DNA from 3 places in the Streptomyces sp. NPDC002888 genome. Region 3 is predicted to be linked to each of the others. Evidence: riboswitches for the same ligand, from Rfam matches in the RefSeq annotation. Region 3 holds a riboswitch; each other region holds the start of a gene.
The links. Region 3 has a riboswitch for cobalamin ahead of ACFYWX_RS16455 (prenyltransferase/squalene oxidase repeat-containing protein). Riboswitches for the same ligand answer to the same signal wherever they lie in the genome.
Positions count from the first base shown of each region.

Region 1: another riboswitch for cobalamin. It lies ahead of ACFYWX_RS25650 (ABC transporter substrate-binding protein); the one in region 3 lies ahead of ACFYWX_RS16455 (prenyltransferase/squalene oxidase repeat-containing protein).
Region 2: another riboswitch for cobalamin. It lies ahead of ACFYWX_RS03405 (HoxN/HupN/NixA family nickel/cobalt transporter); the one in region 3 lies ahead of ACFYWX_RS16455 (prenyltransferase/squalene oxidase repeat-containing protein).

Region 1 covers NZ_JBIAPU010000016.1:117,791-127,480, reverse strand. Annotated here, with positions in the region: gene ACFYWX_RS25660 (ABC transporter ATP-binding protein) at 1-319, opposite strand, end outside; gene ACFYWX_RS25655 (FecCD family ABC transporter permease) at 316-1,368, opposite strand; gene ACFYWX_RS25650 (ABC transporter substrate-binding protein) at 1,365-2,411, opposite strand; cobalamin riboswitch at 2,479-2,680, opposite strand; gene meaB (methylmalonyl Co-A mutase-associated GTPase MeaB) at 2,716-3,717, opposite strand; gene scpA (methylmalonyl-CoA mutase) at 3,723-5,897, opposite strand; gene ACFYWX_RS25635 (methylmalonyl-CoA mutase family protein) at 5,897-7,705, opposite strand; gene ACFYWX_RS25630 (purine-cytosine permease family protein) at 7,818-9,470, opposite strand.
Region 2 covers NZ_JBIAPU010000002.1:99,462-109,151, forward strand. Annotated here, with positions in the region: gene thrS (threonine--tRNA ligase) at 1-571, shown strand, start outside; gene ACFYWX_RS03400 (nucleoside hydrolase) at 669-1,691, shown strand; gene ACFYWX_RS03405 (HoxN/HupN/NixA family nickel/cobalt transporter) at 1,688-2,785, opposite strand; cobalamin riboswitch at 2,813-3,001, opposite strand; gene ACFYWX_RS03410 (LAETG motif-containing sortase-dependent surface protein) at 3,122-4,078, opposite strand; gene ACFYWX_RS03415 (glycoside hydrolase family 13 protein) at 4,410-6,071, shown strand; gene ACFYWX_RS03420 (DUF4142 domain-containing protein) at 6,080-6,796, opposite strand; gene ACFYWX_RS03425 (O-methyltransferase) at 6,990-7,658, shown strand; gene ACFYWX_RS03430 (MOSC domain-containing protein) at 7,695-8,507, shown strand; gene ACFYWX_RS03435 (carboxypeptidase regulatory-like domain-containing protein) at 8,658-9,401, shown strand; gene ACFYWX_RS03440 (DUF6445 family protein) at 9,511-9,690, shown strand, end outside.
Region 3 covers NZ_JBIAPU010000009.1:19,920-29,609, reverse strand. Annotated here, with positions in the region: gene ACFYWX_RS16465 (NAD(P)/FAD-dependent oxidoreductase) at 1-1,076, shown strand, start outside; gene ACFYWX_RS16460 (RNA polymerase sigma-70 factor) at 1,150-2,046, shown strand; cobalamin riboswitch at 2,203-2,333, shown strand; gene ACFYWX_RS16455 (prenyltransferase/squalene oxidase repeat-containing protein) at 2,450-3,685, shown strand; gene ACFYWX_RS16450 (SCO2322 family protein) at 3,682-4,314, shown strand; gene ACFYWX_RS16445 (energy-coupling factor transporter transmembrane component T) at 4,340-5,482, shown strand; gene ACFYWX_RS16440 (ABC transporter ATP-binding protein) at 5,479-7,260, shown strand; gene ACFYWX_RS16435 (ECF transporter S component) at 7,257-8,144, shown strand; gene ACFYWX_RS16430 (transglycosylase SLT domain-containing protein) at 8,420-8,839, shown strand; gene ACFYWX_RS16425 (cytochrome P450) at 8,992-9,690, opposite strand, start outside.

The DNA.
Region 1 (9,690 bases), on a different contig from region 3:
GGACGCGGCCCAGGCGTACGACATCGAGAACGGTCAACGCGACCTGGGTGTCCGCCTGTTGCTCCACTACGGCGACGCGCCGGGCCACGGCGCGACGGCCCACCTGGTCCAGCGGGCGGCCGTCCAGAGCGACCACGCCGGAGGTCGGCGCGAGGACCCCGGCGAGCAGGCGCAGCAGGGTGGACTTGCCCGAGCCGTTCGGGCCGAGTAGGCCGGTGACGGTCCCGGGCAAAGGGGTGAGGCTGACCCCGTCCAGGACCAGTGTGCCGCCGAGCCCGCGGGTGACCCGGTCGGCGCGCAGTCCCGTGTCGTGGGTCATCGCGGGCCCCTGGTGCGGTACAGGACGAGGACGAACGCCGGTACGCCGATCAGCGAGGTCACCACGCCCACCGGCACCTCCAGCGGGTCCAGCACCGTGCGGGCCAGCGTGTCGACCCAGACCAGGAACACCGCCCCGGCCAGGGCGGTGGCCGGCAGCAGCCGCGTATGGCGGGGACCGGTCAGCGCGCGTGCCGCGTGCGGCAGCACAAGACCGACGAAGCCGATCGCCCCGGCCGAGCTCACCAGGGCAGCCGTCAGCAGAGCGGTGGCGCACAGCAGAACCAGCCGAGTGCGGGCGACATGCACGCCCAGCGACGCGGCGGCGTCCTGCCCGAACGCGAACGCGTCCAACGCCCTGGCGTAAGCGGCGCACACCAGCAGCGCCGCCACCAGCGCCGTGAGACCCGCACCCACGTCCGTCCAGTCGGCCCCGCTGAGGGAGCCGAGCAGCCAGAACAGCACCCCGCGCGTGGTCTCCGCGTCGGCCGCCGTCATCACGACGAAGGAGGTGAGCGCGGAGAACAGCTGCATGGCGGCGACGCCGGCGAGCACCACGCGGTCCGTGGTGCCGCCGAGGGTGTGGCTGAGCAGCAGCACCAGCGCGAAGGAGACCACCGCGCCCACGAACGCGCCGCCGGAGACCGACAGGACGCCGCCGCCCGCGCCGAGCACGACCACCATGACCGCGCCCGTCGAGGCACCGGAGGAGACGCCCAGCACGAAGGGATCGGCGAGCGGGTTGCGCAGCAGGGACTGCATGACCGCCCCGCACACGGCCAGTCCGGCGCCGCACACGGCGGCGAGCAGGGTGCGCGGCAGCCGCAGATTCCACACGATCCCGTCCCGGATCGGCGTCAACTCCGCCTGCCCCCACCCCAGATGGGCCGCCACCGTGGACCACACGTCTGAGACGGCGATGTCCGCAGGCCCGATGGTGATCGCCACGGCGACGGAGGCGCACAGCGACGCGAGACCGGCCGCCCACAGCAGGGCGCGGCGCAGCCCGCGCACCGCCGCCGGGGTGGTCGCGGACAGGGCGTCGGTCATCCCGCGAGGCCGTACGCGCGTAGCGCCGCCGCCACCTTTTCGATGCCCTCGACGGTCCGCAGGGTCGGGTTCATGGCTTGGCCGGACAGCAGTACGTACCGCTTCTTCCGGACCGCGGTCATGTTCTTCGTGACCGGGTCGGACTCCAGGAACTCGATCTTCTTCGCGGCGGTCTCGGCCGTCTGCTGCTTGCGGCTCAGGTCGCCGATGACGAGGACGTCGGGGTCGCGGTCGGCGACGGTCTCCCAGTTGACCTGCGGCCACTCCTCGTGGGTGCCGTCGAAGACGTTCTTCGCGCCGAGTTCGCGGGTGACGATGCCGGGGGCGCCGCAGCAGCCCGCCAGGTACGGGGACTGGGAGTTGGCGAACCAGTACATGAGGGTCACGTCCTCGGCGTCGAGACCGGTGGTGGCCTTCTTCACCCGGTCCTTCAGATCGGTGACCAGTCGCTCGCCGCGCTCCTCGACGCCGAAGATCCTGGCGAGGTCGCGTACTTCGCCGTAGACGGCGTCCAGGGTGAGGGGCTCGGTGCGTACGCCGTCGCCGTCACCGCTGTTGTCCTTGCCGACGCAGTCGGAGGGGGAGAGGTAGGTGGGGACGCCGAGCTTGTCGAACTGCTCGCGCGGGGCCACGCCGCCCCGGCCGAGCGTGGAGGCGAAGGAGGCGGCGACGAAGTCGGGCTCGGTGTCCAGGACCTTCTCGAAGGACGGGGCGTTGTCGGCAAGCCGCTTCACCTTGCCGCCCGCCTTCTCCAGGCCCTTCGCCACCGGGTCCGTCCAGGTGGCGGTGCCCACCATGCGATCGGCCAGCCCCAGGGAGAGCATGATCTCGGTCGTGCCCTGGTTGAGGGAGACCGCGCGCTGCGGAGGACCAAGGACGCGGACCTGGTGCCCGCAGTTGTCGAGCGTGACCGGATAGCCCTCGGCCTCGCCCTTCGCCGAGTTCCCGGCCGACGAGCCGGAGGAGCCGCCGCAGCCGGTCAGCAACAGGGCGCCGGCCAGAGACGACAGGGCGGCATGACGGATGGGGCGTGCGAGGGGCACGGAACTTCCTTCGGCGTCGAGGGCTCAAGCGCGAAGCCCGGTCGTACGGGATGCTCCCCGGCCGTCCTGCGCTGCCGGGGCCGCCAGCAGGTCTTCGGACTCGGGGTCACCCGGACGAAGCGCCTTCCCGGACCGCGATCGCCGTCCAGTGGCCGTTGCTCCGCCCGTCGCCCTCACCGCTGCGCGTCAGCTCCGGATTCGCACCGGATTCCCTGACCCACGCACGTACGTGTACGCACATGGGTACGACTGGCCCCGGCAAGCTACCACAGGCGCCGGGTGCCTCTTTCGGGCAGCTCGGCCGTCAGTGTTCGGTCCCCTCGTCGCCGGGCTGCGTGAACACCCTCAGGATGCGCTCGGCGGCCAGCGTCGCCGTCAACTCGCCTTCCCTGACCTGCTGTTCGAGGGCCGGTGCCAAGGCCCGTACCGCCGGATCGGCGTGCAGGCGGCCGAGGAGTTCGTCGCGGACCATGCTCCACGTCCAGTCGACCTGCTGGTCGCGGCGCTTGGCGGCGAGACGCCCCGTCGAGTCCAACAGCGCGCGGTGCTGTTCCAGACGTTCCCAGACGGTGTCCAGACCGGTGGACTCCCGGGCGCTGCAACTCAGCACGGGCGGTGACCACGCCGCGTCCCTGCCGTGCATCAGGCGCAGCGCGCCCGCCAACTCCCGTGCCGCCGCGCGGGCGTCGCGCTCGTGCGGGCCGTCCGCCTTGTTGACGGCGATCACGTCCGCCAGCTCCAGGACACCCTTCTTGATGCCCTGCAGCTGGTCGCCGGTGCGGGCGAGGGTCAGCAGCAGGAAGGAGTCGACCATGTTGGCGACCGCGGTCTCGGACTGGCCGACGCCGACCGTCTCCACCAGGACCACGTCGTAGCCGGCCGCCTCCATCACCACGATCGACTCGCGGGTCGCCTTGGCGACCCCGCCCAACGTGCCCGCGGTGGGGGAGGGCCGGACGAAGGCCGCCGGGTCGACGGCCAGGCGTTCCATGCGGGTCTTGTCGCCGAGGATCGAGCCGCCCGTACGACTGGACGACGGGTCGACCGCCAGCACCGCCACCCGGTGCCCGAGCCCGGTGAGCAGGGTGCCGAACGCGTCGATGAACGTCGACTTGCCCACCCCCGGCACACCGCTGACGCCGATCCGCCGGGCCCGGCCGCTGTGCGGGAGCAGCTCGGTCAGCAACTCCTGTGCCAGCGCCCGGTGCTGGGGCCGGGTGGACTCGACGAGCGTGATGGCGCGCGCGATGATCGCCCGCTTCCCGTCGAGGACACCCTTCACATACGTGTCGAGGTCGATCGCCATGGGCTTCAGAGGCCGTGCCCGAGATCGGCCGACAGCTGCCGGACCAGGTCGTGGGCCGCGTCCGGGATCACCGTGCCGGGCGGGAAGACGGCCGCCGCGCCCATCTCCAGGAGCGTGGGCACGTCCTGCGGCGGGATCACCCCACCGACCACGATCATGATGTCCTCGCGCCCCTCCTCGGCGAGTTGCTCCTTCAGCGCCGGTACGAGGGTGAGGTGACCGGCGGCCAGCGAGGAGACCCCGACGATGTGGACGTCCGCCTCGACGGCCTGGCGGGCGACCTCGGCCGGGGTCTGGAACAGCGGGCCGACGTCCACGTCGAAGCCGAGGTCGGCGAAGGCGGTGGCGATCACCTTCTGGCCGCGGTCGTGGCCGTCCTGGCCCATCTTGGCGACCAGGATGCGCGGGCGGCGGCCCTCGGCCTCCTCGAACGCGGACACCAGGGTGCGGGTGCGTTCCACGGACGGGGACTCGCCTGCTTCGTTGCGGTACACGCCGGAGATCGTACGGATCTGGCTCGCGTGCCGTCCGTACACCTTCTCCAGGGCGTCGGAGATCTCGCCCACGGTCGCCTTGGCGCGCGCCGCGTGCACGGCCAGTTCGAGGAGGTTGCCGTCGCCCCCGGCGGCCCGGGTCAGCGCGTCCAGCGCGTCCTGGCAGGCCCGCTCGTCCCGCTCCTCGCGCAGTCGGCGCAGCTTGGCGATCTGCTGGGCGCGTACGGAGGAGTTGTCGACCTTGAGGACCTCGATCTGTTCGTCGCTGTCCACGCGGTACTTGTTGACGCCGATGACCGGCTGGCGCCCGGAGTCGATCCGGGCCTGGGTGCGGGCCGCGGCCTCCTCGATGCGCAGCTTGGGGATGCCGGCGTCGATGGCCTTGGCCATGCCGCCCGCCTGCTCGACCTCCTGGATGTGCTGCCAGGTCCGGCGGGCGAGGTCGTACGTCAGCTTCTCCACGTAGGCGCTGCCGCCCCACGGGTCGATGACCCGGGTCGTGCCGGACTCCTGCTGGATCAGCAGCTGGGTGTTGCGGGCGATGCGCGCGGAGAAGTCGGTCGGCAGGGCGAGGGCCTCGTCGAGGGCGTTGGTGTGCAGCGACTGGGTGTGGCCCTGGGTGGCCGCCATCGCCTCGACACACGTACGCGTCACGTTGTTGAACACGTCCTGCGCGGTCAGCGACCAGCCGGAGGTCTGCGAATGGGTGCGCAGCGACAGCGACTTGCTGTTCTTCGGGTCGAACTGCCTCACCAGCTTCGCCCACAGCAGGCGCGCCGCCCTCAGCTTGGCGATCTCCATGAAGAAGTTCATGCCGATCGCCCAGAAGAAGGAGAGACGAGGTGCGAAGGCGTCCACGTCCAGGCCCGCCTCCCGCCCGGCCCGGATGTACTCCACGCCGTCGGCGAGCGTGTACGCGAGCTCCAGGTCGGCCGTCGCCCCCGCCTCCTGGATGTGATAGCCGGAGATGGAGATGGAGTTGTAGCGGGGCATCCGCTGCGAGGTGAAGGCGAAGATGTCGGAGATGATCCGCATCGACGGCTTCGGCGGATAGATGTACGTGTTGCGGACCATGAACTCCTTGAGGATGTCGTTCTGAATGGTCCCCGCCAGCTTCTCCGGCGGCACGCCCTGCTCCTCCGCGGCCACGATGTACAGCGCGAGCACGGGCAGTACGGCGCCGTTCATCGTCATCGACACGGTCATCCGGTCCAGCGGGATGCCGTCGAACAGCTGACGCATGTCGTAGATCGAGTCGATCGCCACGCCCGCCATGCCGACGTCACCGGTCACCCGCGGGTGGTCGCTGTCGTAGCCGCGGTGGGTCGGCAGGTCGAAGGCGACCGACAGGCCCTTCTGGCCGGCGGCCAGGTTGCGGCGGTAGAAGGCGTTCGACTCCTCGGCGGTGGAGAAGCCCGCGTACTGGCGGATCGTCCACGGCTGGTTGACGTACATGGTCGGGTACGGGCCGCGCAGGTACGGCGCGATGCCCGGGTACGTGCCGAGGAAGTCCAGGCCCTCCAGGTCGTGCCCGGTGTAGAGCGGCTTGACCGGGATGCCCTCTGGGGTCTCCCACAGCAGGTCGTCACCGTCGGTCGCCTTCTTGACGGCCGTACGCCACTCGTCGGCACCGCCGTCGACGGCCGGGGTCCCCAGTTCGATCTCGGAGAAATCGGGGATTCCCATCAGGACACTCCCATGCGGTCGAGGGTCGCGGACAGTACGGCGACGGCGTCGCATCCCGCGAAGACGTAGCCGTCGACTCCGGAGTACGGCCCGGGGCGCCCGGCGAGGGACACGTGCGAGGCGCCGACGGCCCTCAGTTCCGCGGCCACGGCTTCTGCCTGCTCCTGGTACACCGCGTCGCTGGAGCACAGGCACACTTCCGTGGCGCCGCTGTCCTCGAACGTGCCCTCGGTGACGGGCTCGATACCGCCCGCCTGGAAGAGGTTGGAGGCGAAGGTCGCCCGCGCGGTGTGCGCGGCGGCCGGTCCGATGGTGGCCAGGAAGACGCGCGGCCGGGAGCCGGTCGCGGCCAGGTGGGCGTCCGAGCGGGCACGCAGCGCCTCGTACGCCTCGTCGCGGCGCACGCGCGGAAGACCACCCGACGGCGCCGCGGGCGCGCTCTCGCGCACGACCGGCTTCTCGGCGAGGAACGGGAACTCGCTGACACCGGTGACGGGTTCGCGCCGCTTGGCGAGCTTGCCGCTGCGCGTTTCCCAGGTGGCTGCCAGGTCCTGCCCGAGACGCCCCGAACGCAGAGCGGCCCTCAGGCCGCCCAGCCGCTCGATCCGCTGGAAGGACTCCCAGCCCGCGTGGGCGAGTTCGTCGGTGAGCCGCTCCACGTACCAGGAACCGCCCGCCGGATCGATGACCCGGGACAGGTGCGACTCCTCGATGAGGATCGTCGAGGTGTTGCGGGCGATGCGCCGGGCGAACGCGTCCGGCAGTCCCAGGGCGTGGTCGAAGGGCAGCACGGTGACGGAGTCGGCCCCGCCCGCGCCCGCGGCCAGCGTGGCGATGGTCGCGCGCAGCATGTTCACCCACGGGTCGCGGCGCGTCATCATCACCGGCGAGGTCACCACGTGCTGGACCTGCGCCCCGGCGCCCGGGACACCGCAGACCTCGCCCACCCGCGCCCACAGCCGGCGCGCCGCGCGCAGCTTGGCGATCGTCAGGAACTGGTCGGCCGACGCGGCGTACCGGAACTCCAGCTGCGCACAGGCCTGTTCGACGGTGAGCCCGGTCCCGGTCAGCTCGCGCAGGTACGCCACTCCGGTCGCCAGCGAACAGCCCAGCTCCTGCGCCGCCGAGCCGCCGGCCTCGTGGTACGACAGCGCGTCCACGGTCAGCGCCCGCAGCCCCGGGTACTCCTCGGTGCACAGCCGCGCGAGCCGGGCCACGGGCGCGAAGTCGTACGCCTGCCCGGTACGGGCCTCGTGCCCGAGCGGATCCGCGCCGAGGTTGCCGCGCGCCGCCCCCTTGGCGACACCCCGCTCCTCGTACAGCCGCAGCAACTCATGTGCGGCGACCTCGACCTCACGCCCCGCGTCGAGGACGACGGGGGCCAGGTCGAGGTGGACGCCGTCGAGGACCCGGCCGAGCGACGACACCGGGATCCCGCCCTCGCCGACGGTCAGCCACAGGGAAGTGACGCCGTTCTCCAGGTCCGCGAGCACCGCGGCGCCGTCGGCCGTCGTGTGCCGTTGCCGTACGTCCCAGCCGCCGACCGCGTTTCCTTGGGGCCGGCTGCCCCGCACGAAGGGCGCGAACCCGGGGAGGCCGGGCTCGGGTGCGGCGTGGCTCGCGGTGTACAGAGGCGGGGTGCGAAGCCCGTCCTCCAGCGGGGTGGACAGGGCTTCCTCGGCTTCCGAGTCCTCGACGTCCTTGCCCGATTTGCGCAGGACACCCGCAACGAGGCGCTGCCACTGCTCATGGGTCACGTCTGGGAACTCGGCGGCCAGTTCAAGCCCGTCGTCAGGCAGGACCGTCATGCTCGGATGCTAGGCCAGGAGACTTGAGCGGCAGCAGAGGCAGGGCTGTGACCTTGCCCTCGCCGTGACTGTGACCTGCCACTCCCCGGGGTGCGTTCGAAGCCGGGGCAGGTCACGTCGACGGCTGCGCCGGCAGCACATGGTCGCCGACCTTGTCCGTGCTGAGGCACAGTGAGCAGACGGCCGCGTCGTGGGTCCGGCAAGCGGTCAGGTCGGGGCGCTCGTACGCCTGGTGGCAGACGTGGCAGTCGTACGTCGTGGCGCTGGGGTTGCCCTCCGCGTCGAGCAGCGGTTCGTCGATGCCGTCGTCGGTGCGGCGCAGGTAGTACTTGCCCTTGGTGACGATCGCCATCAGCGGGGTGAGGACGAACGCGATGACGGCCGCCGCGACCGGGGAGTACGGCTGGAGGGTGTCGCCCAGGGCGTGGAAGTACAGGGCGATCGACAGGCCGGAGGCGGCGACGAAGGCGACGACACCGACGGGGTTGACCGGGTGGAGCATGCCTCGGCGGAACTCGGGGGCGTGCGGGGACAGCTTCAGCAGGTACTTGTTGACACCGATGTCGGTGGCGACGGTGACCACCCAGGCGATCGCGCAGTTCGAGTAGAAGCCGAGGATGTCGTTGAGGAAGCTGAACATGTCGGCTTCCATCAGGACCAGCGCGAAGGCCAGGTTGACCAGGACGAAGACCAGTCGACCGGGGTAGTGCCGGGTGACGCGGGTGAAGGAGTTGGTCCATGCCAGCGAACCGGAGTACGCGTTCGTGACGTTGATCTTGATCTGGCTGATCACGACGAGGGCGACGGCGAGCGGGACGACCATCCAGGACGGCATCATCGCGTCGAACGCGCCACGGAACTGCTGGATCGGCTCGGTGGCGGCGGCCGGGCCGACCTCGGCCAGGATGTAGACGGCGAGGAAGACACCGATGGCCTGCTTCAGCGCGCCCAGTACGACCCAGCCGGGCCCGGCCATCACCACGGCGGTCCACCAACTGCGCTTGTTGGCCTCGGTCTTGGGCGGCATGAAGCGCAGATAGTCGATCTGCTCGCCGATCTGCGCGATGAGAGACAGGCACACGCCCGCACCGAGGAGCACGGAGGCGGTGTTGACGCCGCCGTCGCCGTCGGTGCCCGCGTAGGCGAGGAAGTGGTCGACGGTGCCCGGGTCGGTGGAGACCAGGTAGACCAGCGGGGCGACCATCAGCAGCAGCCAGATCGGCGTGGTCCACACCTGGAGCTTGCTGAGCGCCTTCATGCCGTAGATCACCAGCGGGATCACCATCAGCGTGGAGACCAAGTAGCCCAGCCACAGCGGCAGTCCGAGGCCGAGCTTGAGGCCCTGGGCCATGATCGAGCCCTCGAGGGCGAAGAAGATGAAGGTGAAGCTGGCGAAGATGACGCTGGTGAGGACCGAGCCGTAGTAGCCGAAGCCGGAGCCGCGGGTGATCAGGTCCAGGTCGATGTTGTAGCGGGCGCCGTAGTACGCCAGCGGGAAGCCGGTGACGAAGATGACGACCGCGGCGACGGCGATCGCCACGAGCGCGTTGCCGGTGCCGTGGGCCAGCCCGATGCCGGCGCCGATGGAGAAGTCGGCCATGTAGGCGATGCCGCCGAGGGCGGTGGTCGCCACCACCATCGGGGTCCAGCGGCGATAACTACGGGGCGCGAAGCGGAGGGTGTAGTCCTCCAGGGTCTCCTTGACCGCCTGGTCGGCCGTCGGAATCGCCGCTCCGGACGGCAGACGTGACTCGGTAGTGCTCATGGCCAACCCTTCGGGGACGCGGTGGTGTTGTGGGGGCGCGGGGAGGGGGTGGACACGCTAGAAACCGCTTGTTTCCCGAAGCCTCCTGCGGGGTGAACGGACTGTTTCCTCCCGGGATGGGGCTGTGGCCGCAGCGACACGAGAAGGTCCTAGGTCCAACGCCTGATCAAAAAGCTACGCTCTTACTGCTAACGTGCAGCTGCATATCGTTCGCAATAAG
Region 2 (9,690 bases), on a different contig from region 3:
CTACGAGGAGGCGGAGGGCGAGGCCGCCTTCTACGGCCCCAAGATCGACGTGCAGATCGAGGACCGCGCCGGCCGCGAGGCCACCCTGTCCACCGTCCAGATCGACTTCCACCAGCCCGAACGCTTCGACCTGCACTACATCGGCGCCGACGGCGCCAAACACCGCCCGGTCATGGTGCACCGCAGCATCATCGGCAGCGTGGAGCGCGCGGTCGCGCACCTCGTCGAGGAGCACGGCGGCGCCTTCCCGGTGTGGCTCGCGCCCGAGCAACTGGCCGTGCTGCCGGTGGCGGAGGACCAGGTCGAGCAGGCGGAGGAGCTGGTCCGCCGGGCCGTCGCCCGCGGCCTGCGGGCGCGGCTGCACGGCCCCGAGGACGGCACCCTCGGCGCCCGTGTCCGGGCCGCGCGGCTGGTGCCGTACCAGGCGGTGATCGGGGACCGGGAGGCCGACGGCGACCTGGCCGCCGTACGCCTGCGGGACGGCCGTAGGCCGGGGGCGCTGCCCGCCGCCGATCTCCTGGACCGCGTCGAGGCGCGGGTCGTGGCGCGCGGGACCGCTCTTTGGGACTGAGAACGCGCGGGACCGACCGCCCTCCGGGACGGAGAAGGGGGGGTGAGGGCGGCGGGCCGGGCTGCATAAGGTCGGTGTGACGGAAGGGAGCCCCACCATGACCGCCCGCCCCACAGGTCGCACCAGCGACCGCTCGGCCGCCCGCACCACCGCCCGCTCGGCCGGCCGCCCCATCCCCGTGATCATCGACTGCGACACCGGCGTCGACGACGCCCTCGCCCTGCTGTTCGCGGTCCGTCACCCCGGCCTGGACCTGCGCGCGGTGACCTGCGTGGCCGGGAACACGGACGTCGACGGGGTCGTCCGCAACACCCTCACCGTGCTGGAGCAGGCCGGCGCCCCTGGCATCCCCGTCGCCCGGGGCGCCGAACGCCCGCTGATCGAGTCGGTCCGCGTGGCCCGGCATGTGCACGGCGAGGACGGCATGGCGGACCTGGGCCTGCCCGCGCCCACCCGCACCCCGGTCGACGTGGACGCGGTGACGCTGCTGCGCCGGGAGATCCTCGCCTCCCCGCACCCGGTCACCCTCATCCCGACCGCCCCGCTCACCAACATCGCCCTGCTCCTGCGCACCCACCCGGAGGTGGTCCGCAACATCGAGCGGATCGTGTTCATGGGCGGCGCGGTGGCCACCGGAAACGCCACGCCGGTCGCGGAGTTCAACGTCTGGCACGACCCGGAGGCGGCCGCGATCCTGCTCACGGCCGGGGTGCCGATCACCATGTACGGCCTGGACGTGTTCAAGGAGGTCCTGGTCCCGGCGGCCGACGTCCAACGCCTGCGCACCAGCCCGGAACCCAGGCTCCGCATGGCCGGTGAACTCCTCGCCCACCGCGACCCCGCCACCTCCGGCGACCCCACGCCCACCGGCGGCCTCGGCGACGCGGGCGCGGTCTGCGCGGTCGTCGACCCGGAGGGCCTGACCACCGAACTCCTACCGGTCGAGGTCTCCCTCGCCCCCGGCCCGACCCGCGGCCAGACCGTCGTCGACCGCCGCCCCCGCCCCGGCGAGTCCGAGATACACCACGGCACCCGCGAACAGCCGCTGGTGGACGTGGCGTTGGGCGTGGACGTGGAGCGCTACGTCAAGCTGTGGCTGACGGCGGTGGAGGGCGTCTAACGCGTGTCGGCGGCGGGCCGTGCCGCCCACCTCTGTTCCACCTTCGCGAGCTTCCAGTACGCGACCGCCGCCGCCCACACCACCACGAACAGGCCGACGATGACGTAGCCGACGTTGTCGAGGTCGAGGCCCGCGATCCAGCCGGTGACGGCGTCGCGCAGGGCGAGCTTCTCGTGGAGGACGCCCACGAGTTCGATCGTGCCGATGAAGAAGGCGACGGCGATGGACAGACCGGTGATGGTGAGGTTGTAGAAGACCTTGCGGACGGGGTTGGAGAAGGCCCACTGGTAGGCGAAGTTCATGAACGTGCCGTCGAGGGTGTCGAACAGGCTCATGCCGGCGGCGAACAGGAGGGGGAGACAGAGGATCGCGTACCAGGGCAGCCCCGCCGCCGCGCCCGAACCGGCCATCACCATCAGCGTGACCTCGGTGGCGGTGTCGAAGCCGAGGCCGAAGAGGAAGCCGAGCGGGTACATCTGGCCGGGGCGTGAGATGGACCTGGTGAGGCGGCCGAGGATGCGGTTCATGAAGCCCCGGGAGTCCAGGTGCTGTTCGAGCTCCCGCTCGTCGTACGCGCCTGCCCGCATCGCCCGGAAGACCTTCAGGATGCCCAGCAGGGCGACGAGGTTGAGGGCGGCGATGAGGTAGAGGAAGGTGCCGGAGATCGTCGTACCGAGGAATCCGAGGACCTGGTGGATACCGGAGTCCTCGTTCATGACCCGGCCGGCCAGCTGGGTGCCGCCCGCGATCAGCAGGGCGAGCAGGACGACCACGCTGGAGTGGCCGAGCGCGAACCAGAAGCCCACCGACACCGGGCGTTTGCCGTCGGCCATCAGCTTGCGGGTGGTGTTGTCGATCGCGGCGATGTGGTCGGCGTCGAAGGCGTGCCGCATGCCGAGGGTGTAGGCGGTGATGCCGAGGCCGATGCCGAAGGCCCTGTCGCCGACCTCGTAGTGGCCGGGGGCGACGAGCAGGAACAGGATGCCGAACGCGACGACGTGCAGGGCGGCGATGACCGCCATCAGCACCGCCGTCCGCACGGTGTCCTCGCGTCGCCAGCGGAAGGACGTGGGCAGGGCGGCAGGGTCGGTCATCCGGTCACGCTCCAGCACCTCGTGGATCAGTTCGTGAGATGCCGTGGCCGGTCTCCTGGCTTACGGGTGCACGCGCCCGGCCCGCCTTCCCGGCTGCCTCGCGGCGACCAGTGGCTGTCCCTCAGGGGACGTGGGACGGGAACTCCCCGATCACAGTGGCGAGGGCCGCGTCGGCATCACACCGACTTCCCGAACACCACGGCCCGCCCACCGTAGAGCAGACCCCCGGCCGCCGCCCACCCACCACCTGACCGGGTCGGTCAGGTGGTGGGCCTCACGGGCGGTCGAGAGGTGGCTCTCAAGGCCACGAAGCTACGGGGCTACGAAGCTACGTGGCTACGAGCGGGCGGCCTTGCGCCTGCGGGTCGTCATGACGATCGCTCCGCCGCCCACGAGGAGGGCCGCGGCGCCGGCGGCGATCACGCCGGTGTTGCTGTTCGCGCCGGTCTCCGCCAGGTCACCGCCGCCGCCGTGCGGGGTTGCCGCCGGGGGCGTGGTGGACTCGGAGGCGCTCGGGGGCGGGGTGGAGGCCGGCTCGGACGGGGTCGGGGTGCCGGCCGGGGGCTCGGTCTCGGCCGGCGGGGTCTCGGACTCCGACGCCGGAGGCGTCGCGGGCGTCGAGGGCGGCGAGGGCGGCGTGGAGGCCGGCGGGGTGGTCGGGGGCTGCGTCTCGGTGGTCGTGCAGTCCTTCGTGCCGCCGTTCCAGGCCGCGATCAGCTTGTCCTTGATCACCGGGCGGTCCGGGCCCTTGGGCAGGTCCCCGTGCTCGAAGCCGTCCTTCGCGTCGAGCTTGCCGTCGAACTTGACCGCACCCCGGTAGAGGTCGATCTGGGCGTAGCAGCCCGCGTCCGGCACCGCGATGTCGAGGGAGTCGGTCTGGCCGGGCTTGACCGTCACCGAGTCGAAGTCGACGAAGACCTGCTCGCCGGAGGTGCGGAAGTCGGCGCCGTGGGCGAGGAAGGAGGACAGGGAGGCGGTGCAGGTGCTCGCGTCCCCGGCGGTGCGGACCTTGACGTGGATCTTGCCGTCCTCGGTCGGCTTGAGGTTCTGGTCGTCGACCTTGACCGAGTCGAAGAAGTTGATGCCGTCCAGGGAGAACTGGCAGCGGTCCGTGCCGGTCTCCGTGCCCGCGCCGGTGCCCGGCTTGTACGTCCCCCCGGAGTTCCAGCCGTCGCCGCCGGGCTCGGAGGCCCAGGCGCCGGAGGCCGCGGCGACGGAGGCCGCGCACAGGGCGAGCGACGCGGCGCCCGTCCCCAGCAGGCGGCGCATGGTGACACGTCTCGCTATGGACATGCGGATCCCATCTTGGCGTGCGAAACCCGGGCACGGCGGGAGGGCAGCACGACGCTGCCGGCAGTACCGGGGGTGGGTGGTCGAAGAAACACTGGGCCCATTGGTCACATGCGCCACAGCGTGCACTCATGGTGGATCTCGGGACGGAACACTGTCAACCTGCGGCTGAGCCAAGGAAGTTCGGCTGTCATCACATTTCCGTCACACGGGGAATGGAATGTTCCGACGTTGTCGAAGGTTCACTTTTCCGGCGATGTGGACAGAATTTCCCTCTATCGTGCATAGAACGCTCGTCGCACCGACCCGAGACCGAACCGGAAGAGGAGCCCGCGTGATCGTCCGTACCACGCCCGACCTCTCGTCCAAGGATCCGAACTGGTGGCGGCAGGCCGTCATCTACCAGGTGTATCCCCGCAGCTTCGCCGACGCCGACGGCGACGGGCTCGGGGACCTCCGGGGGGTCACCCAGCGCCTGTCCCACCTCGCCGCGCTCGGTGTGGACGCGCTGTGGCTCAGCCCCTTCTACCCGTCCGAGCTCGCCGACGGCGGCTACGACGTCGCCGACTACCGGGACGTCGACCCGCGCCTGGGCAGCCTGGCCGATTTCGACGAGATGGTCGTCGAGGCCCACCGCCTGGGCCTGAAGGTGATCGTCGACCTGGTCCCGAACCACACCTCGCACCAGCACGTGTGGTTCCAGGAGGCCCTGGCGGCCGGTCCTGGCTCCCCGGCCCGTGACCGGTACGTCTTCCGCGACGGCCGGGGCGAGCACGGAGAGCAGCCGCCCACCGACTGGCAGTCCGTCTTCGGTGGCAGCGCGTGGCAGCGGGTGCCGGACGGGCAGTGGTACCTGCACCTCTTCGCGCCCCAGCAGCCCGACCTGAACTGGGCGCACGAGGAGGTCCGAGCCGACTTCCGCACCACCCTGCGCTTCTGGGCCGACCGCGGGGTCGACGGCTTCCGGGTCGACGTCGCGCACGCCCTCACCAAGGACCTGGCCGAGCCGCTGCGCGACCTGGGCGACCCCGAGCTGAGCCGGGAGGAGGCCCTGCCGGAGTTCGCCCCCGGCACGCACCCCTTCTACGACCGCGACGACGTCCACGAGATCTACCGCGACTGGCGCACGATCCTCGACTCCTACTCCCCGCCCCGCATGGCCGTCGCCGAGGCCTGGGTGCGCGGCCCGCGCCGCGCGTTGTACGCGCGCCCGGACGAGCTGGGCCAGGCGTTCAATTTCGAGTACCTCCAGGCGGGCTGGGACGCGCAGGAGGTGCGCGAGGTGATCACCGGGTCGCTGCGGGACGCGCGGCTGGCCGGTGCCTCGGCGACCTGGGTGCTGTCCAACCACGACGTGGTGCGGCACGCCTCCCGGCTGATGCTGCCGCCGGGCACGGACGAGAACGCCTGGCTGCTGTCCGGCGGCCACGCGCCCGCCGTGGACGGGTCGCGGGGCCTGCGCCGGGCCCGGGCGGCCGCCCTGCTGATGCTGGCGCTGCCCGGCTCGTCGTACGTCTACCAGGGCGAGGAACTCGGGCTGCCCGAGGTCGCCGACCTGCCGGTGGAGGTCCTCCAGGACCCGATCTGGGAGCAGACGGGACGGGTCCGCAAGGGCCGCGACGGCTGCCGGGTGCCGCTGCCGTGGACGACGAGCGGACCGTCGTACGGCTTCGGCGCGGGCGGCGCCTGGCTGCCCCAGCCGCCGAGCTTCGCGTCGTACGCCGTGCAGGCCCAGGACGGGACGGAGGGCTCGACCCTGGAGCTCTACCGCACGGCTCTGAAGCTGCGCCGCAAGCTGATCGAGGGCGAGTCCCTGACCTGGCTGGAGGACACCCCGCCCGGTGTCCTCGCCTTCACCCGCACCGACGGCTGGCGCTGTGTGACCAACCTGTCGGACGCGCCGGTCACCCTCCCGGGCGGCGAGGTCCTCCTGACCAGCGCCCCCCTGGAACCGGACGGCCGTCTGGGCCCGGACGCCACCGCGTGGCTGGCCTGACCCGGCGCTCACCCCGCCGACGGGCTGGGTGACGCCCCCGGCGCCTCCGTGCTGTTCGCCGGTGGGGTGAGCACCACCTGGGGCTGGCCGGGGGCCGGGGGCGGTGGGGTCAGGTCGGAGGAGGGGAGCTTGGGCGGGGTGGTCTCCTGGAAGAGGACCTGGTCGAAGTTGACCAGGCCCGTCTTCTCCATGACCGAGATGTGGTCCAGGACGGTCGTGTTGGCCTGATCGGCGAGCTGGCGCACCAGGGTGTTGCGGGTGGTGGAGCGGATCTTCGAGACCGTGTTGAAGATCGTGCCGTGCGTCACGCGCAGGATGTTGGCGAAGTCGGAGTCGAACTGCTTGCCGCTGTCGGAGCTCAGCGTCGTGACGAACCCCTGCTGCTGGGGGCTCGGCTGGTCGGGGATCGTGATGCCCAGCTGGGGCGCGATCCGGCGGACCGTCGCGTCCAGCGCCGCGTGCCCGTCGATCAGGTGCTGTCCGGCCGTGACGACCGCCTTGGACGTCCCTTTCTGCACCGCCATCTGACCCACCGGGTACTCCCACAGGCCTGCCGCCCGCACCTTCACCACGAAGTCCCGGTCGGCCTCGGTCAGTGGCCCGGACGAGGTCTGGGCGATGATCCGGTCGGGCGTGCTCGACACGTTGTTCATGCCGAGCACGGCCGGATAGGCGAGCGCGATGGTCGTCAGGCTCAGGGCGCCGCCCACGAAGAGGGTTCCCATCGCGTTCCGCGAGAAGAGCACGGTGTCTCCTGCCCGGTCGGGGATCCCGCCGTCGCACGGCGGGCTCGGTCGCACGGGGGTACGGGGGCGGCCGGTCAACGAAGCCTCTGTCATTGGTCAAAGGTTCCCAATCGCGGCCCCCACCAAGTAAGTTCCCATACGGAACTCACTTGCCTTCCGGAGGGAACAGTCCGTGACCCAGCAGACCTGGACCGCCGTCGACGCCTACTTCAACACCCTGCTCGTCGAGGAGGACGCGGCCCTGCCGGCCGCCGGCGGGGGCAGCGAGGCGGCCGGGCTGCCGCCGCACCAGGTGGCCCCCAACCAGGGCAAGCTGCTCCACCTGCTCGCCCGAGTCCAGGGCGCCCGCTCCGTCCTGGAGATCGGCACCCTCGGCGGCTACAGCACCCTCTGGCTCGCCCGCGCCCTCCCCGACGACGGCCGCCTGGTCACCCTGGAGGCCGACGAGCGGCACGCGCGGGTCGCCGCGGCCAACATCGCCCGCGCCGGCCTCGACCACCTCGTCGACCTGCGCGTCGGCAAGGCCCTGGACACCCTCCCCCGGCTCGCCGCCGAGGGCGCAGGCCCCTTCGACCTCGTCTTCATCGACGCCGACAAGCCCACCAACCCCGACTACCTGGAGTGGGCCCTGCGCCTGACCCGCCCCGGCAGCGTGATCGTCGGCGACAACGTCGTGCGCGACGGAGCCGTCACCGACCCGGACAGCGCCGACCCGCGCGTCCAAGGCGTCCGCCGCTTCACCGAACTCATCGGCCAGAACCCGAAGTTGACCGCCACGGTCGTGCAGACTGTCGGCGAGAAGGGGTACGACGGATTCGTGCTCGCCGTGGTCACCGGCTGACCCGGCACGAGAGCGACGAGAGCAGGGGGAAACACCATGGCGAGGATCACCGAGCTGACGTACTACCCGGTCAAGGGCTGCGCGGGGATCACGGTCTCCGAGGCGGCGCTCACGCCCACCGGGCTCGCACAGGACCGCCGGTATGTGATCGTCGACGAGAAGAGAGAGCTGCGCTGGCTGTGGGGAGACCCGCGGATGGCGCTGATCACACCCGAACTCGGCGGCCCGGGCGGGGACGCGGTCCTCACACTGCGGGCGCCGGGCTACGGGGATCTCCGCGTCGACTCGAACGCCTTCACCGAGCCGGTGGAGCTCCCCGGCAGGCGCTACCGGGCCGTCGACCAGGGCGACACGGCCGCCGCGTGGGTGTCGGACGTGATCGGAGCGGCCGGCAGACTGCTGCGGGTGCCGCCGGAGCAGGACGGCGCGCCCGTCGCCGCCAACAGCCACCGCCTGCACGTCGTCTCCCGCGCCAGCCTCGACCTGCTGAACCGGCGCCTGGCCGAGCGGGACGACCCGGCCCCGCCGCTGCCCATGAACCGCTTCCGCCCGAACCTCGTGGTCGACGGCTGGGACGACCCGCACACCGAGGACCGCGCCCACCGCCTGACCGTCGCCGACACCGAACTGACCCACACGGAGGCCACCGTCCGCTGCGCCATCACCATGGTCGACCAGCACACCGGCCGCCGTGCGAGCCCGGAACCGCTGCGCACCCTCGCGACCTACCGCAAGGCGGCCGACGGAGGGATCCTCTTCGGCGCGTACTTCGCCATCCGGCGCACCGGCAAGCTGTCGGTCGGCGACGAGGTGTCCGTCGCGGAGTGGAGGGCTCCGGAGCCGGTGTGACCGGCGGGGCAGGCGGCGGTGTGTCGTCCGTACGGCCGAACAGCGTGCGTCACCTGCGGGAACGGGCCGCGAGAATCGTGGTCGGGGGGTGCCCCAGTCGGGGGGTGCCCCGTCCGACAGCCCCTCCACAAGCACAGGGAGCCCCGCACCATGAGACGCTCACGGCCGAGGACGGCAGCCGTCCTGATGTGCACCGCACTAGCCGCCCCGGTCGCCGTGGGAGTCCCCGCGGCCTTCGCGCAGGACCGCGACCTGCAAGGCGCCGTCACGATCGTCCCCGGCCGCGCGGGCGTCCTCGACGTCTCCGGCCACACCGGGCCCGCCCTGGGCGCCGGTTCCACACTGACGCTGACGGCGCCCGGCCGGACCACGATCACGGACATGCCCCTCGACGCCCAGGGCTACCGGGGTTCGGTAGCCGCCGACGGCCGCCGGGCGACGTACACGTTCACCGGTACCACCACCCAGGCACCGTGGCAGGGGCGTTCCTTCCCCTTCGTCGTGGCCGTGCCCGCCGACGCCGTGCCCGGCACCCGGTTGGCCGGCTGCGCGCTGCGGCTCACCGACGCCGAGGGCGCCGCGCAGGGCGAGGGTGCGTGCACGGTGACCGTCGGGCTGCCCGAGCCGACGCTCGTGAGTCCCACGTCGGGTGTGCCGCTGGGGCTGCGGCCGGAGGTGGCCGGGAAGGCGTACCCGGGCGCACAGGTCGCCGTACGCGACAAGGACGAGAAGAAGGTGTGCTCCACGACCGCGGGAGCGGACGGTGCGTGGTCCTGCGCCCCGGGCCCCGGCCTCCCCGTCGGCGCCAACCGGCTCCAGGCGACCGCCACCCTGAACGGCGTGAGCGCGGCGAGCGAACAGGTCGCCATCACGGTCGGATCGCCGCAACAGTGATGTAACGCCCGTACACGGGGCGTTCGTTGGGGAAACGTTGACTGTTCCCGGCGGAGTCCTGGCGATTTCGCGGGAGAGTCCTGACGAACCCTCGACCTATGTTCGCCGCATGCCCCCACAGCCACCCCCGCGCGTCCCCACCGCGCTCCCCGTCCTGCCCTACCGCAAGCCCACCAGGGGCCGCGACTACTGGGTCCTGGACGACGTCCTGCCCGACGCGGACGCCGTACGGGAGCGCTGTCTGGCCAAGGACGACTGGGTGCGGGGCTACCCGTACACCTCGGAGACC
Region 3 (9,690 bases):
ATCGGGTGCGCCTGCATCAAGTGGTGGGCGGGTCCCACGACGCGGTCGTCGACTACCGAGAGATCCTGGCCGAGGGCATTCGCCTGGCGGTCGACACCGTGACACGGATCGACGCGGCCGAGCGCAGCGTGGCGTTGGCGACCGGCGACACGGTCGGCTACGACTACCTGATCTACGCGGTGGGCAGTGGCAGCGCCGACCCGAGCGTGCCCGGAGCGGCCGAGTTCGCCTACCCGATCGCCACCCTGGAGGAGGCGCAGCGGCTGCGGCCGGTCCTCGACGCCGCGCCCTCAACGGCCCCTCTGACGGTGGTCGGAGGCGGTGCGACCGGCATCGAGACCGCCGCCGAGCTGGCGGAGGAGGGCCGCACCGTGACCCTGGTGTGCGGCGAGGTGCTCGGCGCGTACCTGCACCCGCGGGGGCGGCGCTCGGTCGCCAAGCGGCTCGCCGAACTCGGTGTGACCGTGCTCGAAGGCCCCGACGCGAAGGTGACGGCGGTGACCCGCGATGGCGTGCGGCTCGGTGACGGTCGCGAGATGCCGAGCGAGGTGACGATCTGGACGGCCGGGTTCAGCGTGCCGGACCTGGCCGGCCGCAGCGGGCTGAGCACCGACGCCCTGGGCCGCCTGCTCACGGACGAGACGTTGACCAGCGTGGACGACGGGCACATCGTCGCGGCCGGGGATTCGGCGGCACCGTCGGACCTGCCGTTCCGGATGAGCTGCCAGACCGCGCGGCCGCTGGGCGCGCACGCCGCCGACACGGTGCTGGCCCGGATCGCGGGTGAGCAACCCGCGGCCGTCAACGTGGGTTTCTTCGGCCAGTGCATCGGCCTGGGCCGTCGCGCCGCCACGCTACAGCTCGCTTCCAGGGATGACACCTCGAACAGGTTCTACATCGGCGGTCGCCTTGCCGCGAAGATCAAGGAGATCGCCTGCACAAACGTCGTCAAGGAACTGGCGGACGAGGCGCGTAAGCCCGGTGCGTTCGCCTGGGGGTTCAGGGACGACAAGCGCCGGCAGCTGCTCCAGGCCGAGCGCGGCAAGACGCCGGCACCCGCTGAACCGGCAGCCTAGCCAGGCCTTCCCTGGACGCAAGCTTGACGGCCTTCGGCAACCAGAGCCGGCCGCGAAGGAAAGGGTTCGAGACATGAGCGACCACTCCACCAACCCCGCGACCGAGACGTTCGTCGCCCACCGCAACCTGCTCTTCACCGTCGCCTACGAGATGCTCGGATCGGCGGCCGATGCCGAGGACGTCCTCCAGGAAACCTGGCTGCGGTGGGTCGAGGTCGATCTGGATCAGGTGCGCGACCAGCGCGCCTACCTGGTCCGGATCACGACCCGCCAGTCGCTCAACCGGCTGCGCACCATGACGCGCCGCAAGGAGGCGTATGTCGGCCCCTGGCTGCCCGAGCCGTTGCTCACCGCGCCGGACGTGGCCCAGGACGTCGAGCTCGCCGAGAGCGTGTCGATGGCGCTGATGCTCGTCCTGGAGACACTGTCGCCGACGGAACGCGCCGTCTTCGTGCTGCGCGAGGTCTTCGACGTCGGCTACGACGAGATCGCGGCCGCCGTCGACAAGAGCCCGGCGGCCGTCCGCCAGATAGCGCACCGCGCCCGCCGGCACGTCGATGCCCGCCGCCCTCGCGAGGTGGTCTCCCAGCGCGAGAGCCGCGCGGCTCTGGAGTCGTTCCAGCGTGCGCTCGAAACCGGGGACATGCAGGGCCTCCTCGACGTGCTCGCCCCCGAGGTCGTCCTGCTGAGCGACGGCGGCGGCGTCAAGCACGCCGCGCGGCGGCCGGTCATCGGTGCCGACAAGGTGGTCCGCATGTTCGTCGGCGGCCTCCGCAAGCTCGAAGCCACCGTCACCAGTGACCCCACCGTCGTCAACGGCAACCCCGCTCTCGTCCTGCGCCTGGACGGCGAGCTCGACGGCGTCATGGCGATCCGTGTCGAGGACGCCCGCATCACCGGCCTCTACTACGTCCGCAACCCTCAGAAGCTGACCCGCGTCGAATCCGAGACCCCGCTCACCCTGCGCTGAACACCGGCGAGGCCGTCGAGGCGGGGCCGCCGACCCGATGGCGCGCGGCAATCGGCAATCGGCAATCGGCAATCGGCAATCGGCAACACCTCAACCTCCCCGCGGCGCGTGAGATGCGCTTCACCTCCACTCCGAGGGCGGAGGTGAAGCGCAGGACCGAAGGTAGAGTGGCCCGGTCGTCATCACACCCGTACGGGGGGAAGCCGGTGCAAAACCGGCGCTGACCCGCAACCGTGAGCCGTCCGTGCAGGGCGGCGAGCCGGACTGCCCCGTGCGGGAAACATGACCGGCTCACACGTGCGCCGGCACCCGCCGCCGTACGGCACCGTCGAGGTCTACGGAGCCGAGCCGCCGGGGCGTCCCGTGCTGCCCGGCTCCCCGCAGGGAGAGGCATCCGCCGATCATGAACGTCCGCCGCAGCGCCGCGGTCCTGGCCGCCACCGTCGTGATCGGCGCGGCCACGCCCGCCGTCGCCGCCACGCCTTCCCCGTCGCCGTCGGTGGCGATACCCGACGGGCTGTACGGCAGCACCGACCCGACGTACGACGGCGTCTGGCGCCAGTCCCTCGCCCTGCTCGCGCAGCACACCGTGGACGTGAAGCCCGCCGCGAAGGCGGTGGGCTGGCTGGCCGGACAGCAGTGCGCGAACGGCGCGTTCGCGGCCTTCCGCGCCGACACCGCCAAGGCCTGCGACGCCAAGCTCGTGATCGACACCAACAGCACGGCCGCCGCCGCCCAGACCCTCGCCGCGCTCGGCGGTCACGCCACCGCCGTCGACAAGGCCGTGACCTGGCTGAAGTCCGTCCAGAACAAGGACGGCGGCTGGGGCTACACCCCCGGCGGCCCCAGCGACACGAACTCGACGTCCGTCGTCGTCGGCGCCCTCGTGGCCGCCGGGGAGAAGCCCGCCGAGGTCGCGGGGGACGGCGAGGACGGCAAGGGCGGCAAGTCGCCGTACGACCTGCTGGCGAAGTGGTCCCTCACCTGCGGTGCGGACGACGGCGGTGCCCTCGCCTACCAGCCGGACAAGAAGGGCAAGCTGGCCGCCAACGCGGACGCCACGGCGGCCGGTGTCCTCGGCAGCCTCGGCAAGGGCTTCGTGGCGACGGCCGGACAGGCGCCGAAGGGCGTCCAGGCCTGCGCCGACTCCGACAAGCCGCTCGCCCCGCAGCAGGTGGCGGCCAACGGCGCCGCCTACCTCGCGGAGGCCACCCAGGGCGGATTCCTGAAGTCCGCCCTCCCCGGCGCCAAGGACCAGCCCGACTACGGCAACACGGCGGACGCGGTCGTCGCACTCGCCGCGCAGGGGTCGACCTCGGCCGCACGGAAGCCGTACGCGTGGCTGGAGAAGAACGCCACGGCCTGGGCCAGGCAGAGCGGCCCCGCGGCGTACGCCCAGCTGATCCTCGCGGCGCACACGATGGGCACCGACCCGCACGACTTCGGCGGCACGGACCTGGTGAAGCAGCTCAACGCGACGGGCCCGGCGCCGCAGGCGGCGGAGAAGACTACGAAGGCCGCCGACAAGAAGGATTCCGACGACGGCTTCGGCGTCTGGTGGACCGTCGGTGTCTTCCTCGTCGCCGGCATCGGCATCGGCTTCCTCCTGAGCGGCCGGAACCGGAAGCAGCAGCCGTGATCCGCCGCGGTGCCCTCCTCCTCACCGCGCTGTTGTTGACCCTGGCGGCCGGCACGACCCAGTCCCAGGCCGCCGGCTACCGCTACTGGTCCTTCTGGGACCGCGACGGCAACCGCTGGGCGTACGCCACCCAGGGCCCCTCCACCGCCCGCCCCTCCGACGGCGACGTCGAGGGCTTCCGCTTTGCCGTCAGCGAGGACTCCGGCGACGCGACACAACCGCGGGGCGAGGCCGACTTCGCGAAGATCTGCGCGAAGACGCCCCCGCAGGACGACCGCAAACGCGTCGCCCTGGTCATCGACTTCGGCACGGGGAGGGACGCCCCGTCAGGCGAAACTCCGCCCGCCCCGCGCACGGCCTGCGCGGTGCTGTCCGCCGACGCGACGACAGCAGAGGCCCTGGCCGCGGTCGCCAAGCCCCTCCGCTATGACACGAACGCCCTGCTGTGCGCGATCGGGGGATATCCGGAGCACGGCTGCGGCGAACAGGTCAGCGGGGCGAAGAAGCCGACGACGACCGAGAAGCGGGCCAAGACGGACGGGGGCCCGTCGGTGGGCCTGTGGGCAGGAGCAGCGGTGGTTGCAGCACTGGGAGCGGCGGCGATCTGGCAGGCCCGTCGCCGTGCCTAGCCCCAGCGGCACCGGGCCGGCGCCGGTGAGCGGACCCACCCCCCGGTACCGGCGCCCGGCCCAACTGCACCCCGGCGCCTGGTGGCTCTGGTCCCTCTCCCTGGGCACCGCAGCAACCCGCACCACCAACCCCCTCCTCCTCGCCCTCCTCATCACCACCTCCGCCTACGTAGTGGCAACCCACCGCCCCCACACCCCCACCGCCCGCTCCTACACCGCCTTCCTCAAACTCGCCCTGGCCGTCATCCTGGTCCGCCTCCTCTTCGCCCTCGTCCTCGGCTCCCCCATCCCCGGCACCCACGTGATCGTCACCCTCCCCGAAGTCCCGCTCCCCCACTGGGCCCAGGGCATCCGCCTCGGGGGCAAGGTCACGGCGGAAGGCCTTCTCTTCGCGCTCTACGACGGCCTGAAACTGGCCACTCTCCTCATCTGTGTAGGAGCCGCGAACGCCCTCGCCAGCCCCACCCGCCTCCTCAAGTCCCTCCCCGGCGCCCTGTACGAGATGGGCGTGGCCGTGGTCGTCGCCCTCACCTTCGCCCCGAACCTCATCGCCGACGTCCAGCGCCTACGTGCCGCCCGCCGCCTGCGCGGCCGCCCGGACAAGGGCATACGCGGCCTGCTCCAGGTCGGCCTGCCCGTCCTGGAGGGTGCCCTGGAGCGCTCCGTCGCCCTCGCCGCCGCAATGGACGCGCGGGGCTACGGCCGTACCGCCGAGGTCCCCGCCCCGGTCCGCCGTACGACCACCGCCCTCACCCTGGGCGGCCTGCTCGGCGTCTGCGCGGGAACGTACGGCCTGCTCACCGCCGCGGGCGGCACCTACGGCCTGCCCCTCCTCCTCACCGGACTCGCCGCCGCCCTCGCGGGCCTGCGCCTCGGCGGCCGCCGTTCCCCGCGCACCCGATACCGCCCGGACACCTGGAACGTCCGCGCCTGCCTGGTCGCCGGGGCCGGCATCGCGGTCGCCGTCCTCCTCACCGTCGCCGCGTCCACCGACCCGACGGCCCTGCACCCCACCACCGTCCCCCTCGTCGCGCCCACCCTCCCCCTGTGGCCGGCCGCGGCGGTCCTCCTCGGCCTCCTCCCCGCCTTCCTCGCCCCCGCCCCTGCCCCTGCCCCTGCCTCCACTCCAGCCTCCACCCCCGCCCCCGTCCCCAAGGAGCCGTCGTGATCCGTTTCGAGAACGTCTCCGTGACGTACGACGGAGCCTGCGAACCCACCGTCCAGGGCGTGGACTTCGAGGTCCCGGAGGGTGAACTCGTTCTCCTCGCGGGCCCGTCGGGCGTCGGCAAGTCCACGGTCCTCGGTGCCGTCAGCGGCCTCGTCCCGCACTTCACCGGCGGCACCCTGCGCGGCCGCGTCACGGTCGCCGGCCGGGACACCCGCACCCACAAGCCGCGCGAACTCGCCGACGTGGTGGGGACGGTGGGCCAGGACCCGCTGTCGCACTTCGTCACCGACACCGTCGAGGACGAACTGGCCTACGGCATGGAGTCGTTGGGCCTGCCGCCGGAGGTGATGCGGCGCCGGGTCGAGGAGACCCTCGACCTCCTCGGTCTGACCGACCTCCGCGAGCGCCCCATCGCCACCCTCTCCGGCGGTCAGCAGCAGCGCGTCGCGATCGGCTCCGTCCTCACCCCGCACCCCAAGGTCCTCGTCCTCGACGAGCCGACGTCGGCGCTGGACCCGGCCGCCGCGGAGGAGGTCCTCGCGGTCGTCCAACGCCTGGTGCACGACCTCGGTACGACCGTCCTCATGGCCGAACACCGCCTGGAACGCGTCATCCAGTACGCCGACCAGGTCGCCCTCCTCCCGAGCCCGGGCGCGGCACCGGTCCTCGGCTCGCCGGCCGACATCATGGCCGTATCGCCGGTGTACCCGCCGGTGGTCGACCTGGGCCGGCTGGCAGGCTGGTCCCCGCTTCCCCTGACCGTCCGGGACGCCCGCCGACGGGCGGGAGAGCTACGGGAACGCCTCGCCGATCGCCGGGAGACCCCTGACACTCCCCGGATCACCGCCACACCCGTAGCGCCCGACACCCCACCGATCACCACAACACCCGTACCGCCCGACACCTCACGGGTCACCACAACACCCGTACCGCCCGACACCCCACGGGTCACCACAACACCCGTACCGCCCCCCGCACTTCGCCGCCGCTGGCGCAAGCGCACCCCCGAGCCCACTCCAACTACCGGGCCCGTGGCCGAGATCCGCGCCCTCGCCGTGCGCCGCGCCCGGATCCAGGCCCTGCGTCACGTCGACCTCACCGTCACCCCCGGCGAGACCGTGGCCCTCATGGGTCGCAACGGCGCCGGAAAGTCCACGCTGCTCAACACCCTCGTCGGACTGGTCGAGCCGTCGTCCGGATCGGTGCGCGTCGGCGGTGCGATCCCCCACCGGACCCCGCCCCGGGACCTCGTACGCCGTGTCGGTCTGGTCCCGCAGGAGCCGCGCGACCTGCTGTACGCCGACACGGTCGCCGCCGAGTGCACGGCGGCCGACCGGGACGCGGACGCCGCCCCCGGCACGTGCCGCGCGCTCGCCTCGGACCTGCTCCCCGGCATCACCGACGACACCCACCCCCGTGACCTCTCCGAGGGCCAGCGCCTGGCGCTCGCGCTGGCGGTCGTCCTCACGGCCCGCCCGCCGCTCCTCCTCCTGGACGAGCCGACCCGCGGCCTGGACTACGCGGCGAAGGCCCGCCTGGTGAGCATCCTGCGGGAACTCGCCGCCGCCGGTCACGCCATCGTCCTGGCCACGCACGACGTGGAGCTCGCCGCCGAGCTGGCCCACCGGGTCGTCCTGCTCGCCGACGGCGAGGTGATCGCCGACGGCCCGACGGCGGAGGTCGTGGTCTCCTCCCCGTCGTTCGCGCCGCAAGTGACGAAGATCCTGGCCCCGCAGCAGTGGCTCACGGTCGCGCAGGTACGTAAGGCCCTCGCATGAGCGCGCCTACGGAGGGCCCTCGCGTGAGCGCGCCTGCAAAGGGCCCTCGCGCGGGGGCGCCGCCGCACGACCGCCAGGTCCGTGCCGTCCGCCTCGGCCCTCGCTCCCTCGCCGCCCTCGCCCTGGTCAGCGCGGTCGGGGTCGTCTCCTTGGGCTGGCCCTTCCTCGCCCCGCCCGCCTCGCAGCTCACCGCGCACGCGCAGGACGCGCCGTGGCTCTTCGCGGGACTGCTGGTGCTCCTGGTCGCGGTCGTCGGCGCGACGATCTCCGAGTCGGGGCTGGGCGCGAAGGCGGTGGCCATGCTCGGTGTGCTCGCGGCGACCGGTGCGGCGCTGCGGCCGATCGGCGCGGGTACGGCCGGTATCGAGCCGATGTTCTTCCTGATGGTGCTCAGCGGCCGGGTCCTCGGCCCGGGCTTCGGCTTCGTGCTCGGCTCGGTGACGATGTTCGCGTCGGCGCTGCTCACGGGCGGGGTGGGCCCGTGGATGCCGTTCCAGATGCTGTCGATGGGCTGGTTCACGATGGGCGCGGGCCTGCTGCCGGGCGCGGACCGGCTGCGCGGCCGGGCCGAGCTGCTGCTCCTGGCCGGGTACGGCTTCCTGGCCGCCTTCGCCTACGGCACGGCGATGAACATGCAGGGCTGGCCCTTCATGGACCGCAACGCCTCGGCCATCGCCTTCGACCCGGACGCCACGATCCCCGCCAACCTGGCCCGCTTCGTCGCGTACTGCCTGGCCACGTCCCTCGGCTGGGACCTGGGCCGGGCGATCGTCACCGTCGTCCTGACCCTCACCCTCGGCCCGGCGGTGCTCCGGGCCCTGCGCCGGGCCACGCGCCGGGCGGCCTTCGAGAGCGAGGTCACATTCGACGCCCCCGGGCCGTGAACCACCCCACATGACCCAGCTCACCTACGAGGCAGGGCCGTACCCACAAACCGCCTGTCATGTACGCGGTCCTACCCCCTCTGACCTGCACATTGAGAGCCAGGTCACAGAGTCCGATTTTCGGCCGGATGCGGCCATAACTAGTAAAAGGGTTCATTGCGGACGCCTTCCGAGCCTGCTTCTGTGGATGACGTCGCACGGCGCCGACAAGCCCACGGGCCTCGGCGCCGACGTATGTCCGCGACACACCCCAGTCCCCGAAGAAAAGGTTCTCCGTGTCCGTCGCTTTCATCCGCCGCATCGCTTCCCCGAAGAAGGCCCTCACGACCGCTGCCGTGGCCGCCGCCACCGCCGGTATCGCGCTGACCGCGGCTCCCGCTCACGCGGCCGCCACCGTGGACTCCGCCTCCGAGGCCAGGACGATCGCGCACAAGATGATCCCTGACGCCGCGCAGTACAACGCCTTCTCCAGGATCGTCCAGCACGAGAGCGGCTGGGACGTCAACGCCACCAACGCCTCCTCCGGCGCCTACGGCCTGGTCCAGGCCCTGCCCGGCTCCAAGATGTCCTCGGCCGGCTCCGACTGGAAGACCAACGCCAAGACCCAGATCAAGTGGGGCCTGGACTACATGAAGTCCCGCTACGGCAGCCCGGTCGGCGCCTGGAACTTCTGGCAGGCCAACGGCTGGTACTGAGCCGCCGACGGCTGGTACTGAGCCGCCGACGGCTGGTACTGAGCCGCCAACGGCTGGTACTGAGCCGCCGACGGCTGGTACTGAGCCGGGTGATTCTCACCCCACCGCACGTGAAGGCGGCGGCCCTCGATCCCCGGGGCCGCCGCCTTCACTCATGCGCTGACCCGGAGTTCCTTCACCCCGTTGATCCACGCGGAACGCAGCCGCCGCGGGTCGTCCACGAGCCGGAGTCCGGGCATGGCGTCGGCGATGGCGTTGAAGATGAGGTCGATCTCCAGGACGGCGAGGGACTTGCCGAGGCAGTAGTGCGGCCCGCCGCCACCGAAGCCCAGGTGGGGATTGGGATCGCGGGTGATGTCGAAGAGGTCCGGGTTCTCGAAGACCTCGGGATCATGGTTGGCCGAGGCGTAGAAGATCCCGACCCGGTCCCCCTTCTTGATCTTCTTCCCCCCGAGTTCGGTGTCCTGGGTCGCCGTCCGCTGGAAGGAGACCACGGGCGTCGCCCACCGCACGATCTCCTCGGCGGCGGTGGAGGGCCGCTCCCGCTTGTACAGCTCCCACTGCTCGGGGTGGGTGAGGAAGGCGTGCATCCCGTGAGTGATGGCATTGCGGGTCGTCTCGTTGCCGGCCACGGCCAGCATCAGCACGAAGAACCCGAACTCGTCGGAGCGGAGGCTCCCCTCGTCCTCGGCGACCACCAGCGTGCTGACGATGTCCTTGGCCGGGCACTGCTTGCGGTCGGCGGCCATGTTCATGGCGTACGCGATGAGTTCGGTGGCCGACTCCTGGCCGACCTCCTCGGTGATGGCGTACTCCGGGTCGTCGTACGCGATCATCTTGTTGGACCAGTC